Linked DNA regions of Microbulbifer sp. GL-2. The protein of the gene in region 1 binds, or shares a complex with, the protein of each later gene. Links are inferred from orthologs where the notes say so. Each region holds a gene or a part of one and is shown in the gene's direction. Other genes may lie near its edges. The genes, in order: pabB and GL2_RS04565.

The links.
Region 2: the proteins of pabB (region 1) and GL2_RS04565 are in contact, whole or in part, in a solved structure (PDB 8RP0), measured with the Escherichia coli proteins. The link is inferred for Microbulbifer sp. GL-2 from one-to-one orthologs.

Annotation. Positions count from the first base shown.
Region 1 is NZ_AP019807.1:4,344,216-4,350,314, forward strand. The notes cover bases 1,160-4,071. They hold pabB (aminodeoxychorismate synthase component I), read left to right. Parts: upstream 1,160-1,907; coding sequence 1,908-3,236; downstream 3,237-4,071. Other genes in these bases: GL2_RS18715 (pyruvate, water dikinase regulatory protein), read left to right, coding at 1,160-1,832; GL2_RS18725 (hypothetical protein), read left to right, coding at 3,409-3,702; cysB (HTH-type transcriptional regulator CysB), read right to left, coding at 3,734-4,071. In the rest of the region: ppsA (phosphoenolpyruvate synthase), read right to left, coding at 1-803; more of GL2_RS18715, read left to right, coding at 1,005-1,159; more of cysB, read right to left, coding at 4,072-4,705; GL2_RS18735 (5'-nucleotidase), read right to left, coding at 4,914-5,816; GL2_RS18740 (TetR/AcrR family transcriptional regulator), read right to left, coding at 5,816-6,099. UniProt on the Escherichia coli protein: Part of a heterodimeric complex that catalyzes the two-step biosynthesis of 4-amino-4-deoxychorismate (ADC), a precursor of p-aminobenzoate (PABA) and tetrahydrofolate.
Region 2 is NZ_AP019807.1:1,029,835-1,036,020, reverse strand. What follows is about bases 1,509-4,507. They hold GL2_RS04565 (aminodeoxychorismate/anthranilate synthase component II), read left to right. Parts: upstream 1,509-2,718; coding sequence 2,719-3,297; downstream 3,298-4,507. Other genes in these bases: trpC (indole-3-glycerol phosphate synthase TrpC), read left to right, coding at 4,421-4,507; GL2_RS04570 (ion transporter), read left to right, coding at 1,859-2,722; trpE (anthranilate synthase component I), read left to right, coding at 1,509-1,862. Outside these bases: rpe (ribulose-phosphate 3-epimerase), read left to right, coding at 1-131; more of trpE, read left to right, coding at 363-1,508; more of trpC, read left to right, coding at 4,508-5,215; cAMP-activated global transcriptional regulator CRP, read right to left, coding at 5,295-5,945. UniProt on the Escherichia coli protein: Part of a heterodimeric complex that catalyzes the two-step biosynthesis of 4-amino-4-deoxychorismate (ADC), a precursor of p-aminobenzoate (PABA) and tetrahydrofolate.

The DNA of each region.
Region 1 (6,099 bases):
CACTCACCGCTCTGATCGTATACCATCTTAATCGCCTTACTACCGCGATTGCGGCGCAGTATTGCCGGGCGACCGGCATCCACAGCAGGCTTGTATAGGTAGAATTCATCAGGGTTTACCGCACCTTGCACAACAGTCTCACCCAGGCCGAAGGCCGCGGTAATAAAGATCACATCGCGGAAACCACTCTCGGTATCGAGGGTGAACATCACACCGGCAGCACCGGTTTCGCTGCGCACCATATGCTGGATACCGGCAGACAGGGCCACGCCCACATCTGCGTAACCGGTATGTACGCGGTAGGCAATAGCGCGATCGTTATAGAGGGAAGCGAATACTTCCTTCACCGCTTGTAGCACCGCATCGACACCACGAATGTTCAGGAAAGTCTCCTGCTGGCCCGCAAAAGAAGCATCCGGCAAATCTTCTGCAGTTGCGGAAGAGCGTACTGCCACAGCGGTCTCTCCACCACCCAGAGCATCGTAGCCATCGCGAATTTCTTTCTCGAGCTGTGCAGGGAAAGGTGTTTGCAAGATCCAATTACGAATTTCGTCTCCAGCCTTTGCCAGCTCCACAACATCAGCAACATCCAGCCCTTTCAGGCGCTCGGCGATTCGCTGCTCCAACTGCTCGTGGGCGAGGAAGGCCAGAAAGGCCTCCGCGGTGGTTGCGAAGCCGCCCGGCACACTCACACCAGCGCCGGCAAGAGAAGAGATCATCTCGCCGAGCGATGCGTTTTTACCGCCGACCTTGTCGACATCGTCCATACCCAGTTTTGCGAAGTCGATGGTGAAGTTCGTCAAGTGAAGCCCCTATGAAATCAGGTATTAGTGGGCGCTGATTATAAGGATGAGTCTTGTAAAAAATAGCCCGTAAAAAACACTGAAAATGTTGTAAATTTTCTACAAAAGATAGAACCCCAGAATAAAAGACCTTTCGCCCCACCCCTTTTATACTGAACGCCTCTTCGCCACCCGGCCCATGCCAACAGACAGAGAAGAAACATGGCAAAAGACAAGCGCACCGCCTTTTTTATTTCCGACGGAACCGGCCTTACCGTAGAGGCTATTGGTCACAGCCTCTTGGCCCAATTCCAGGACCAGCAAGTGGAACAGGTGACCCTGCCCTATATCGATTCCACCGAGAAGGTACAGCAAGCGCTCCAGCGTATAGGGAAAGTCGCCAAAGAATCCGGCCTGCAACCGATCATTATCACCAGTATTGTTTCAGATCAGATCCGCGATCAACTTCATCAGAGCCCCGCCCTGATGCTGGATGTTTTTGAAAATTATCTGACCCCACTGGCCAACCTGTTCGGTTGCGACCCGGCGCAAACCGTCAATGTTTCCCACGGTATCGCCGATAATCGCCGCTACAGTGAGCGCATTGAAGCTGTTCACTTCGCCATCGACAACGATGATGGGCGCAGAATCAGTGAGTTTGAGCAAGCGGATGTAATTCTTCTCGGCGTCTCCCGATCCGGCAAAACACCCACCTGCCTGTACCTGGCCCTGCAGTTCGGCCTGCGCGCCGCCAACTACCCCATTACCGAAGAAGATATGGATTCCACTACCCTTCCAAAAATATTGCGCCCTTATCGTCGCAAACTGTTTGGACTGACCATAGATCCAAAGCGTCTGATGCAAATCCGCCAGGAAAGACGCGCCAATAGCCGCTACGCTTCAAAGGAGCAGTGTGAATTTGAGGTGCGCCAGGTCGAGCAGATGTTGCGCCGGGCACAAGTGCCCTTCCTTAATGCCACACAGCTTTCGGTTGAAGAGCTCGCTACCCGCCTGATGTCCCAGGCAGGTATCGAGCGCAGAATTGACTAAAGAGCCACACGGCCTTTTCACATCGCCGTAAAATGTGTAGTGTGCGCCGTCTTCCGGACTGCCATGTTTTGATATATGCAAATTGTCTCCCTGCCCTACTCGCTGAACTCCGCAGCAGCCTTTGCCACCGTGTCGGACCTGCCCGCACCGGTGTGGCTCGATAGTGGCCGGCCGCTGAGTAGCGGGCGCTTTGACATTATCAGCGCAGATCCACTTAACAGTCTGGAGTTACATGCCGACAGTCATGAGCCTTTTTCGCAGCTTGACGATTTGATTTGCGAGCTGTGCCCCCAGGAACGGGACTCGCAACTGCCCTTTTGTGGTGGCGTAATTGGCTACGCGGGGTATGAACTTGGAGTGGAAGGTAACTACCTGCCGTCCGACAACCGCTCCACCGACTTGCCGGCAGGCTTTTTTGGCCTTTACGGCTGGGCCTATATCGCCGATCACCAACTGGGTAGTAGCCATTTGATATTTCACCCTGCCTGCCCTCCCAGGCAAGTGCGGGAAGTGAGCAAACGCTTTGCATCGGTGGAATGGGAAAAACCCCTGATCTCGGGCGAGTTCCGCCTGCTGGCACCTTTTGAGCACGAGCTCAGTGCCGAGGATTATCGCGCACGTATCGAGCGCATCCTCGAATATATCGCCGCCGGTGATGTCTACCAGGCAAACTTCACCCAACGGTTTTGCGCTCCCTACGAGGGTGACCTGTTGAGCGCCTACCTGGCCCTGCGCAGCCGGGCTGCAGGGCCCTTTTCCGCCTACATGGAACTGCCCCAGGGAAGCCTGCTGAGCATGTCACCAGAGCGCTTTATTCGCGCTGATGGTGGCAGCCTGCGCACAGAGCCCATCAAGGGCACCGCTGCCAGGGTTGCCGATCCAGCAGCTGACCAGAGAGCAGCTTTCACCCTGCAGAAAAGCCCCAAGGATCGCGCCGAGAACCTGATGATCGTGGACCTGCTGCGCAACGATTTCAGCAAACTGTGCCGCAGTGGCAGTGTGCGTGTGCCTGACTTGTTCCAGTTGGCAAGCTTTGCCAATGTCCACCACCTGGTCAGTGTTGTTACCGGAGAGATGCCGGAGGATTCCGCTTACAGCGACCTTCTTGCCGCCTGTTTTCCCGGCGGCTCTATTACCGGCGCCCCTAAACGGCGCTCGATGGAAGTTATCCGCGAACTTGAATCCAGCCCCCGTGGAATCTACTGCGGCAGTATCGGCTACATCAGTAGCTGTGGCCGTGCCGACACCAATATTGCGATCCGCACATTCAGTGCCAGCAATGGCCGTATGACCTGTGCAGCGGGCGGCGGTATTGTCGCAGACTCTGATCCGGCTGCCGAACATCGTGAATGCTTGGCCAAGGTACGCTTGCTACTGGATACTACCGAGCAATTTCTGTGCTAATCCACATCTGAGACTGGAATAAAATTGCCCATGGTGTCCAATTTTGTAGTCTCACTACAATTTTTGGTTATAAATTTATCCAGGATCGATATTTCAAAGTTATTAGACCTTCTGATAGATTCTTGGCCAGTAGCACCGATGTCGATGCTACAACCGGATCAAGGAATTTATTGTGAAGATCACAATGGTCAAAAAAGTACTCGCCGATGGCTCTCCCTGTGCCAAATGCCGCGACGTGCAGGAGAAGCTGGAGGGAAATGATCAGCTCAGATTTATCGACCAGACGCTGATAGCCGATGTCCGCGACTCGCAGAGTGCAGGCATGAAAATCGCTCAACAGCACCAGGTGGAACGCGCACCTTTTTTTGTAGTTGAGCAGGAAGGCCAGGAAGCGGAAATTTACACCGTTTACTTTAAGTTCGCCAAAGAAGTGTTACAGCCGATGATTCAGGTAGAGGCCTCCTAGCCTCTACCTTTCCCCACTTTAGCCCGTTGAATTAATACACTGGTAATTCCAGATCAGAAAAAAGTGCATCAACCTCTGCACGGGATGTAGCGTGGGCAGCCTGGTCAACCAGCTCGCGAGTTAGATGCGGGGCAAACTGCTGGATGAATTCGTACATGAAGCCACGCAGGAAAATGCCCTTACGGAAACCGATTTTCGTTACGCTGGATTCAAACAAGTCGCTGGCGTCCAGGGCAACCAGGTCCTCATCCTCACCATCCACCGCCATATCCGCTACGATACCAATCCCCAACCCCAGGCGCACATAGGTCTTGATCACATCCGCATCCGCGGCGGTAAACACAACCTTTGGTGACAGCCCCCTCTCTAGGAAGGCCTCATCCAGTTTTGAGCGGCCAGTAAAACCAAATACATAAGTCACAATCGGGTATTTCGCGACCTCTTCAAGATTCAGCTTACTGACTTGGCACAAGGGGTGATCTTTTGGCACCAGTACGCAACGGTTCCAGCGGTAAACTGGCATCATCACCAGGTCACTGAACAATTCCAGGGCTTCAGTGGCAATGGCAAAATCTGCGGTGCCATCCGCCGCCATTTCCGAAATCTGCATCGGAGTACCCTGGTGCATATGCAGAGACACATCGGGATAGCGGGAAATAAACAACTTTATGACCGGAGGCAATGCATAGCGAGCCTGGGTGTGAGTAGTGGCAACAGCAAGGCTACCTTTTTTATCGTTGCTGAATTCTTGTGCAACCTGCTTGATATTCTCGACTTTGCGCATAATTTCGCCAGCGGTCTTGAGAATCGCCTCACCTGCGGGGGTTACCCGCGTAAGATGTTTACCACTGCGAGCAAAGATTTCCACACCAAGCTCATCTTCAAGCAGACGGATCTGTTTGCTGATGCCCGGCTGAGAGGTGTAAAGGCTCTGCGCAGTAGCAGAAACGTTGAGATCGTGATGTGCCACTTCCCAGATATATCGCAACTGCTGCAGCTTCATAGGTCCTCCCTTGCTATCAATCACCCCGTCCCAGGACGAGCGCAACCCTGACAGATTAGTTGTTTGTTATAAAAAACATATTGAGTTATGCGCGAAAAGAATAGCAGCGAATCAAAGTCCGGGCCAACAGGCAGATGAATATCCGGTGAAGAGTGGCAAGTGTCAATCGACTTTGGGAATTCTGTCCCATTCTGGCGGAATTATTTGATCAGGCCTCTGCATTGGCGATACCGTGAGGCACGTGGCCTGTTGCCACATGTTCAGCGGCTGAGGCGCAATGTGTAGGTTGATCATCAAAAAAGACATCTGCTCCAAAAGCACGCAGAAACTCCCCCTTTGGCAAACCTCCCAGGAACACCGATTCATCCACGCGGATATTCCAGGCTCTCAGTGTACGAATCACCCTCTCATGAGCCGGTGCAGATCGAGCCGTTACCAAGGCCGTACGAATAGGGCAGGTATCCAGACCGAATTCTGCCTGGAGCTTTTGCAGAGCCTCAAGAAAACCCTTGAATGGCCCGCCTTCCAGGGGCTCTTGTGCTGAAGCGCGCTCCGCCTCGGTGAAAGCGGCGAGCCCGTCGCGTTTATAAATTTTCTCCGCCTCGTCAGAAAAAATAACGGCATCACCATCAAAAGCAAAGCGCAACACATTATCCCGATGCGCTCGGCTACCACCCGCCACCAGGGTTGCAGCAGCCACGCCCTGCTCAAGTGCACGGCGCACATCCAGCCCATCTGTGGACAAAAACAGATTGCAGCCAAAGGGGCCGATATACCGGTAGGGGCTCTCACCATTACAGAATGCCGCGCGGGTAATATCCAGACCGTAGTGTTCGATGGAATTAAACACCCGCAGTCCGGTATCGGCACTATTGCGGGATAGCAGAATAACTTCGACCCGGGGCTCCCCTCCAAGCAGCTCATTGATTTTTAAAAACTTCTCCACCAGAGGAAAGGCATCACCCTTTTCCAGCACATCGTTCTCCCGCTCAACCTGATAACGGGAAAAGGCCTGCAATCCCTGTTCCTCAAATACCCGATGACTTTCGCCCAGGTTAAACAGCGCCCGTGAAGAAATAGCAATTACCAACTTATCCGGTCGAGCAGCCATCAGGGCGCCTCCACATCATTCAGCCCCGCCGGCCTGTTATCGTTACGCCGCTCATTGAGTATGACCAACAGCATCTGCCGTAGATCTTCCAGGGTACGTTGAGCGCGCTTTTCCGCCTGATTAATCACTACCAACAGCAAGGCATGACAAGTCTCCAGCGCAAGCCTCCCAAGGCGGTTTAATTCATTCGGTGGACACTTAAAGCCAAGGCGCCGGTAGATTTCCACCAGATGGCTGATAACCAGCGCGTTATGACGCTTGTCCAGTTCATGCAATTCAGGAA
Region 2 (6,186 bases), 3.3 Mb from region 1 along the record:
GGGGGGTGAACCGGGATAATATTGCGAAAATCGCCGCAGCTGGCGCTGACACTTTCGTCGCGGGTTCCGCAATCTTCAACACGCCGGACTACGCTGAAGTAATCGGCGCAATGCGCAAGAGCTTGTCCTGATAAAAACCCGGCGGGCAAGCCCTTGCCCGCCGCATACGGGATTTGTAAACTTGTGCGCCTGCACTGAGGAATTTCCGTGAATCACACAGTCCCCACAACAACCAGCTGGCGATGGCGCCGCTGATCCGCTGAGGTCAAATCGGTAGCTGCTACCATTTCGGCCGCCTCTCCCGTGGGCGCTATCTATACTCGAGCGCCAGCCTGAAAAATGCAAAATAGACCGGAGTCTCTATGACCCCAAGCGAATACGCCCGACTTGTGTCTGCGGGCTATAACCGTATACCACTGGTACGCCGAGTACTGGCCGATATTGAAACACCCCTGTCCACTTACCTGAAGCTTGCCGCGGGACGATACAGTTACCTGCTTGAGTCAGTGCAAGGAGGGGAAAAGTGGGGGCGATACTCCATTATCGGCTTACCCGCACGTACCTTGCTGCGTGTGCGTGGCAATGAGGTAACTGTCGAGCGGGATGGTGAGGTAGTCGAGAGCCACACTTCGGAAGACCCGTTGGCGTTTGTTGAAGACTTCCAGCAGCGCTATAGGGTGCCAGAGCTGCCGGGCCTGCCGCGCTTTAATGGCGGCCTTGTGGGCTATTTTGGCTATGACTGCGTACGTTATATAGAGCCTCGCCTGGCTCGCAGTATGCCCCAGGATACACTTGGCAATCCGGATATCCTGTTGATGGTTAGTGATGAACTGGTCGTATTCGATAACCTCGCGGGTGCAGTTATCTTTATCGTGCACGCGGACCCACAGGAGGGTGACGCCTATGGCCGTGCCCAGCAACGCCTGGATCAACTGGTGGATCGCCTAGCGCAGCCATTGCCTGATACCGTGCCACTGGACCTGGATGGTAATGGTATCGAGGAGAGTGCGTTTCATTCGCACTTCAGTGAGGAGAATTTCAAGCTGGCTGTAGGCCGGGTTAAGGAGTATGTCCTGGCTGGGGATGTTATGCAGGTGGTGCCGTCACAGCGCCTGTCCGCTCCCTTTGATGCGCCACCGCTGAATTTCTATCGAGCCTTGCGCAGCCTGAACCCGTCGCCTTATATGTACTTCCTTGATCTGGGGGATCACCAGGTGGTGGGTTCAAGTCCCGAGATATTGGTGCGCCTGGAAGATGGTGAAATGACGGTACGCCCTCTGGCGGGTACCCGTCGCCGCGGAGGCACTGAGGAAGAGGATCTGGCTTTGGAGCGGGAGCTACTGGCCGACCCTAAAGAGCGGGCTGAGCACCTGATGTTGATCGACCTGGGCCGAAACGATGTTGGGCGCGTGGCTGCCACCGGCAGCGTGCGGGTGACCGAACAGATGGTGGTGGAGCGCTACTCCCATGTGATGCATATCACCTCCAATGTGACCGGTCATATTCGCGAAGGACTCACAGGGATGGATGCACTGCGTGCGGCCCTGCCAGCCGGCACCCTGTCCGGAGCACCGAAGATCCGCGCTATGGAAATTATTGATGAATTGGAGCCGGAGAAACGTGGTATTTACGGCGGTGCTGTGGGTTACCTGGCCTGGAATGGCAATATGGACACCGCTATTGCCATCCGTACGGCTGTGATCAAGGATGGCCAATTATTTATCCAGGCCGGTGCCGGCCTGGTAGCCGATTCCGATCCACAGTCGGAATGGGATGAAACCATGAACAAGGCCCGCGCGCTTTTCCGCGCGGCGGGTATGGCACTGGCCAGTAGTAGTAAAGAAGTAAAGACCGAGCAATGAACGAAGCTAGTATTCCCCAAAAATTGACCTTGACTGAACGTTGCCAGCGGATCGTTGAAGCCCCCCTGTTTAACCAGGTAATTATCGGCATAATCCTGCTCAATGGTATTGCCGTGGGGCTGGAAACCTCGAACTGGGTAGTAGAGCGCTTTGGTGCCTTATTGAAGGCCACCAACCAACTGGTACTGGGCGCTTTCATCCTCGAAGCGCTGGTAAAAATTGCTGCTCACGGTGTCCGCCCATGGCGTTACTTTGCCAATGGCTGGAACTGTTTTGACTTCACCATTATCGTCCTCAGCCTGATACCTGCCGCCGGGCCACTGGCAACCCTGGCGCGCTTGGTGCGGGTGCTGAGAGTTTTGCGCCTGGTCTCCGCTTTCCCCGAGCTGCGCACCCTGGTGGATACCTTGCTGCGTAGTCTGCCCAGTATGTTTCACATCGCGCTACTGATGGGGATTATTTTTTATATCTATGGAGTGGCCGGTTATTTCCTGTTCCACGATGTGGATCCTACTCACTGGCGCAACCTGCCGATTGCACTGTTGAGTCTGTTCCGTATCGTCACTTTCGAAGATTGGACCGATATTATGTACACGGCTATGGATGCGATGCCCTGGGCCTGGGTCTACTTTATTAGTTTTGTGGTTATGGGCGCCTTTGTCATGATCAACCTGTTTATCGGGGTGGTGCTCAATAACCTGGAAGAGGCCAAGTTGAGGCGGATGGATGAGCTGTGCCTGCCGCCAAGTCAAACTGAGATTCTGCGCGAGCTGCGCTCAACCCAGGCGGCCTTGGCGCGCCTGCAAAAACGCATGGAAGCGAATTCCGATTCACCAGAGGCTACGGGGGCCGGACAATGATTTTAATGATCGACAATTACGACTCCTTTACCTGGAATGTGGTGCAGTATCTGGAAGAGCTGGGTGCGGAGGTTTTAGTCAAGCGCAACGATGAGATCACTTTGGCGGAAATAGAGCAGATAACTCCGGAGAAAATTGTGATTTCACCGGGGCCCTGTACCCCCAATGAGGCGGGAATATCCCTGGAGACGATTCGTGGTTTTGCCGGTCGCATCCCGATCCTGGGAATTTGCCTTGGCCATCAGAGTATTGGCCAGGTTTTCGGTGGCAGGGTGGTTCGTGCAGGCCAGGTTATGCATGGAAAAACTTCGCCTATAGTGCACAACAACCTGGGGGTGTTCCACGGTCTGTCCAACCCTTTTGAGGCGACTCGCTATCATTCACTGGTAGTGGAAAAAGGCAGCCTTCCCGAATGTCTGGAAGTTACTGCCTGGACTGAGACAGAAGACGGGGAAATCGATGAAATTATGGGCCTGCGTCACCGCGAACTCGCAGTTGAGGGAGTGCAGTTCCACCCGGAGTCAATTCTCACTGTGCACGGCCACGATATGCTGCGGAATTTTCTCGAGTCCTGATATTTAAGGGCCGATAGCGCGGGGCCGTAACTACTGGACCCGCTTAAATAAAATATAGAGCAGGGCAAAGGGGACAAAATGAATATCCAACAGGCCATCGCCAAGCTGGTGGATGGAGAGCACCTCACCCGTGTGGAAATGCGCGAGACTGTGGGCCAGATAATGCGCGGCGAGACCGAGGAAGCGCAAATAGGGGCGTTACTGATAGCCCTGCGCATTCGCGGAGAAACAGTCGATGAGATTGTTGGTGCGGTAGAAACCATGCGCGAGTTGGCGACGAAAGTAACCCTGAACCTGGATTACACCGTGGATATTGTGGGTACCGGTGGTGACGGTGCCAATCTTTTTAACGTCTCCAGCGCCAGCAGTTTTGTCGCCGCAGCGGCAGGGGCCAAAGTAGCCAAGCACGGCAACCGCTCGGTGTCCTCCAGTAGTGGCTCAGCAGATTTATTGGAGAGTGCCGGTGTTTACCTGGAGCTGAGTCCCGAGCAAATGGCTCGCTGTGTAGACACAATCGGTATTGGATTTATGTTTGCCCCCAGCTTCCACAGCGCTGTGCGTCATGTTGGGCCAGCACGAAAAGCATTGGGCTTGCGTACTATTTTCAATTTGCTCGGTCCTATGACCAATCCCGCTGGGGTAAAGCGCAAGGTGATCGGGGTTTATGAAAAACGCTATTGTCGCCTGCTGGCGGAGGTTTTACAGCGTTTGGGCTCTGAGCATGTGCTGGTATTACACAGTGAAGATGGCCTGGATGAGGCCAGTATTGCTGCGGACACCCACGCAGTGGAACTTAAACAAGGCACCATCAGTGAGTTTACCCTGCGCCCGGAGAGCTTCGGCATTGAACGCCGTGATCTGGGGGCCTGATTGTTTCCGGGTCGAAGGAGTCCCTGGCACTGATTCGTGATGCTTTGGGCAAGCGCGAGACTGAGGCTGGGCAGAAAGCCGCTGATATTATCGCCCTCAATGCCGGTCTCGCCATTTATGTTAGTGGTGTCGCTGCCAGCGCGGAACAGGGTATCGCTATGGCACAGGATGCCATCGACAGCGGCCTGGCCGCAGAAAAAATTAATGACCTGGCTGCTTTTACCAGCGCCTTTCGTCCTGAGGAAGTTAAGTCGTGAGCACGCCCACTATTTTAAAAACAATTATTGAGCGTAAATGGCAGGAAGTGGTTGAACGCAAACTGCAGTGTAGTCAGGAGGAGATACGACTGCGCGCGCAGGAACAGCAACCGCCGCGGGGATTTGTTACCGCCCTCGAACGTAAAATTGCTGAAGGTGAGGCCGCAGTGATTGCCGAAATCAAAAAAGCTTCGCCGAGCAAGGGGGTTATCCGCGAGGATTTCCTTCCCGCAGAAATTGCTACCAGTTATGAAAAAGGTGGGGCGGCTTGCCTGTCGGTACTTACCGATGTCGACTTTTTTCAGGGGGCGGACAGCTATTTGCAGCAGGCGCGCAACGCTGTACGCCTGCCTGTACTGCGCAAGGATTTTACCGTTGATCCCTATCAGGTCTACGAAGCCCGGGCGATCGGTGCCGATTGTATCCTATTGATTGCCGCCTGCCTCGATGACGAGCAAATGCAGGATCTCAATAGCCTGGCCCTGGATCTGGGTTTGGATGTTTTGGTGGAAGTGCATAACCGTGAGGAGCTGGAGCGGGCCTTGGTGCTGCCTAATCGCCTGATTGGTATCAATAATCGTAATTTGCACACTTTCGAGGTGCAGTTGGAAAATACGTTTAAATTACTCGACCTGATTCCGCAGGATCGCATAGTCGTAACTGAAAGTGGAATTCACACCACCGATGATGTCGCAGCCATGCGCGGGCACAGCGTAAATACGTTCTTAGTGGGAGAGGCATTTATGCGCGAACAGGAGCCTGGGCGGAAATTGATGGAAATGTTTAATTGAGCTGTAATATTTTAATAGTTCAACAAAAAAGGCGATCACTGGATCGCCTTTTTTGTTTGTGCGTGAAACCCATACCAGATTAACGGGTGCCGTATACCACCATCGTTTTTCCTTTAACGGATACCAGACCCTGCTCCTCCAGAGTTTTCAGTACTCGTCCGACCATTTCGCGGGAGCAGCCGACGATGCGGCCAATTTCCTGGCGAGTAATTTTAATCTGCATGCCTTCGGGGTGGGTCATCGCATCTGGTTCGTTACACAGGTCCAATAAGGTGCGGGCTACGCGTCCGGTTACATCAAGGAAGGCCAAATCGCCTACTTTGCGTGTTGTGTTGCGCAGGCGACCTGCCATCTGTGTGGCCAGTGCGAAAAGGAATTCAGGGTGTTGTCGGGTCAGCTCCTGAAATTTTGTATAGGAAATTTCCGCTACTTCGCACTCGGTTTTGGTGCGCACCCAGGCGCTGCGGGTGTCCTGGTCAAACAGGCCCATTTCACCAAAAAAGTCTCCATCATTGAGGTAGGCGACAATCATCTCGCGGCCTTCGTCATCCTCAATCAGGACGGTAACAGAACCGCGCATAATGAAATAGAGGGATTCACAGCGGTCGCCGGCATAGATAATCGTGCTCTTGGCCGGATAGCGACGCCGGTGGCAGTGGGCCAGAAAGTCTTCAATATTGCCGATAGTCATGGGGTCTTCGATAGCAACCGTCACGGATTTATTCCTCATTTTTTGTCTCGTGCTCTATCCCGGCTATAGCAGCTGAGCACTATTGAATTATCGCGCGAAAAAAGAGTCCCCGACAGAGGCAGGCCATGGCAAAGTTCCGCATTGTGACCTGTGACACTCTGGCGCCGGTGGGATTGGACTTCAGAGCCGCTCGGACGTTCACCGGCGAGCGCTGAAATTACACTGAAGGACATTCCGCGCGGAGGCGTGCATGACACTATACCGGAAATAGCTAGGCGTC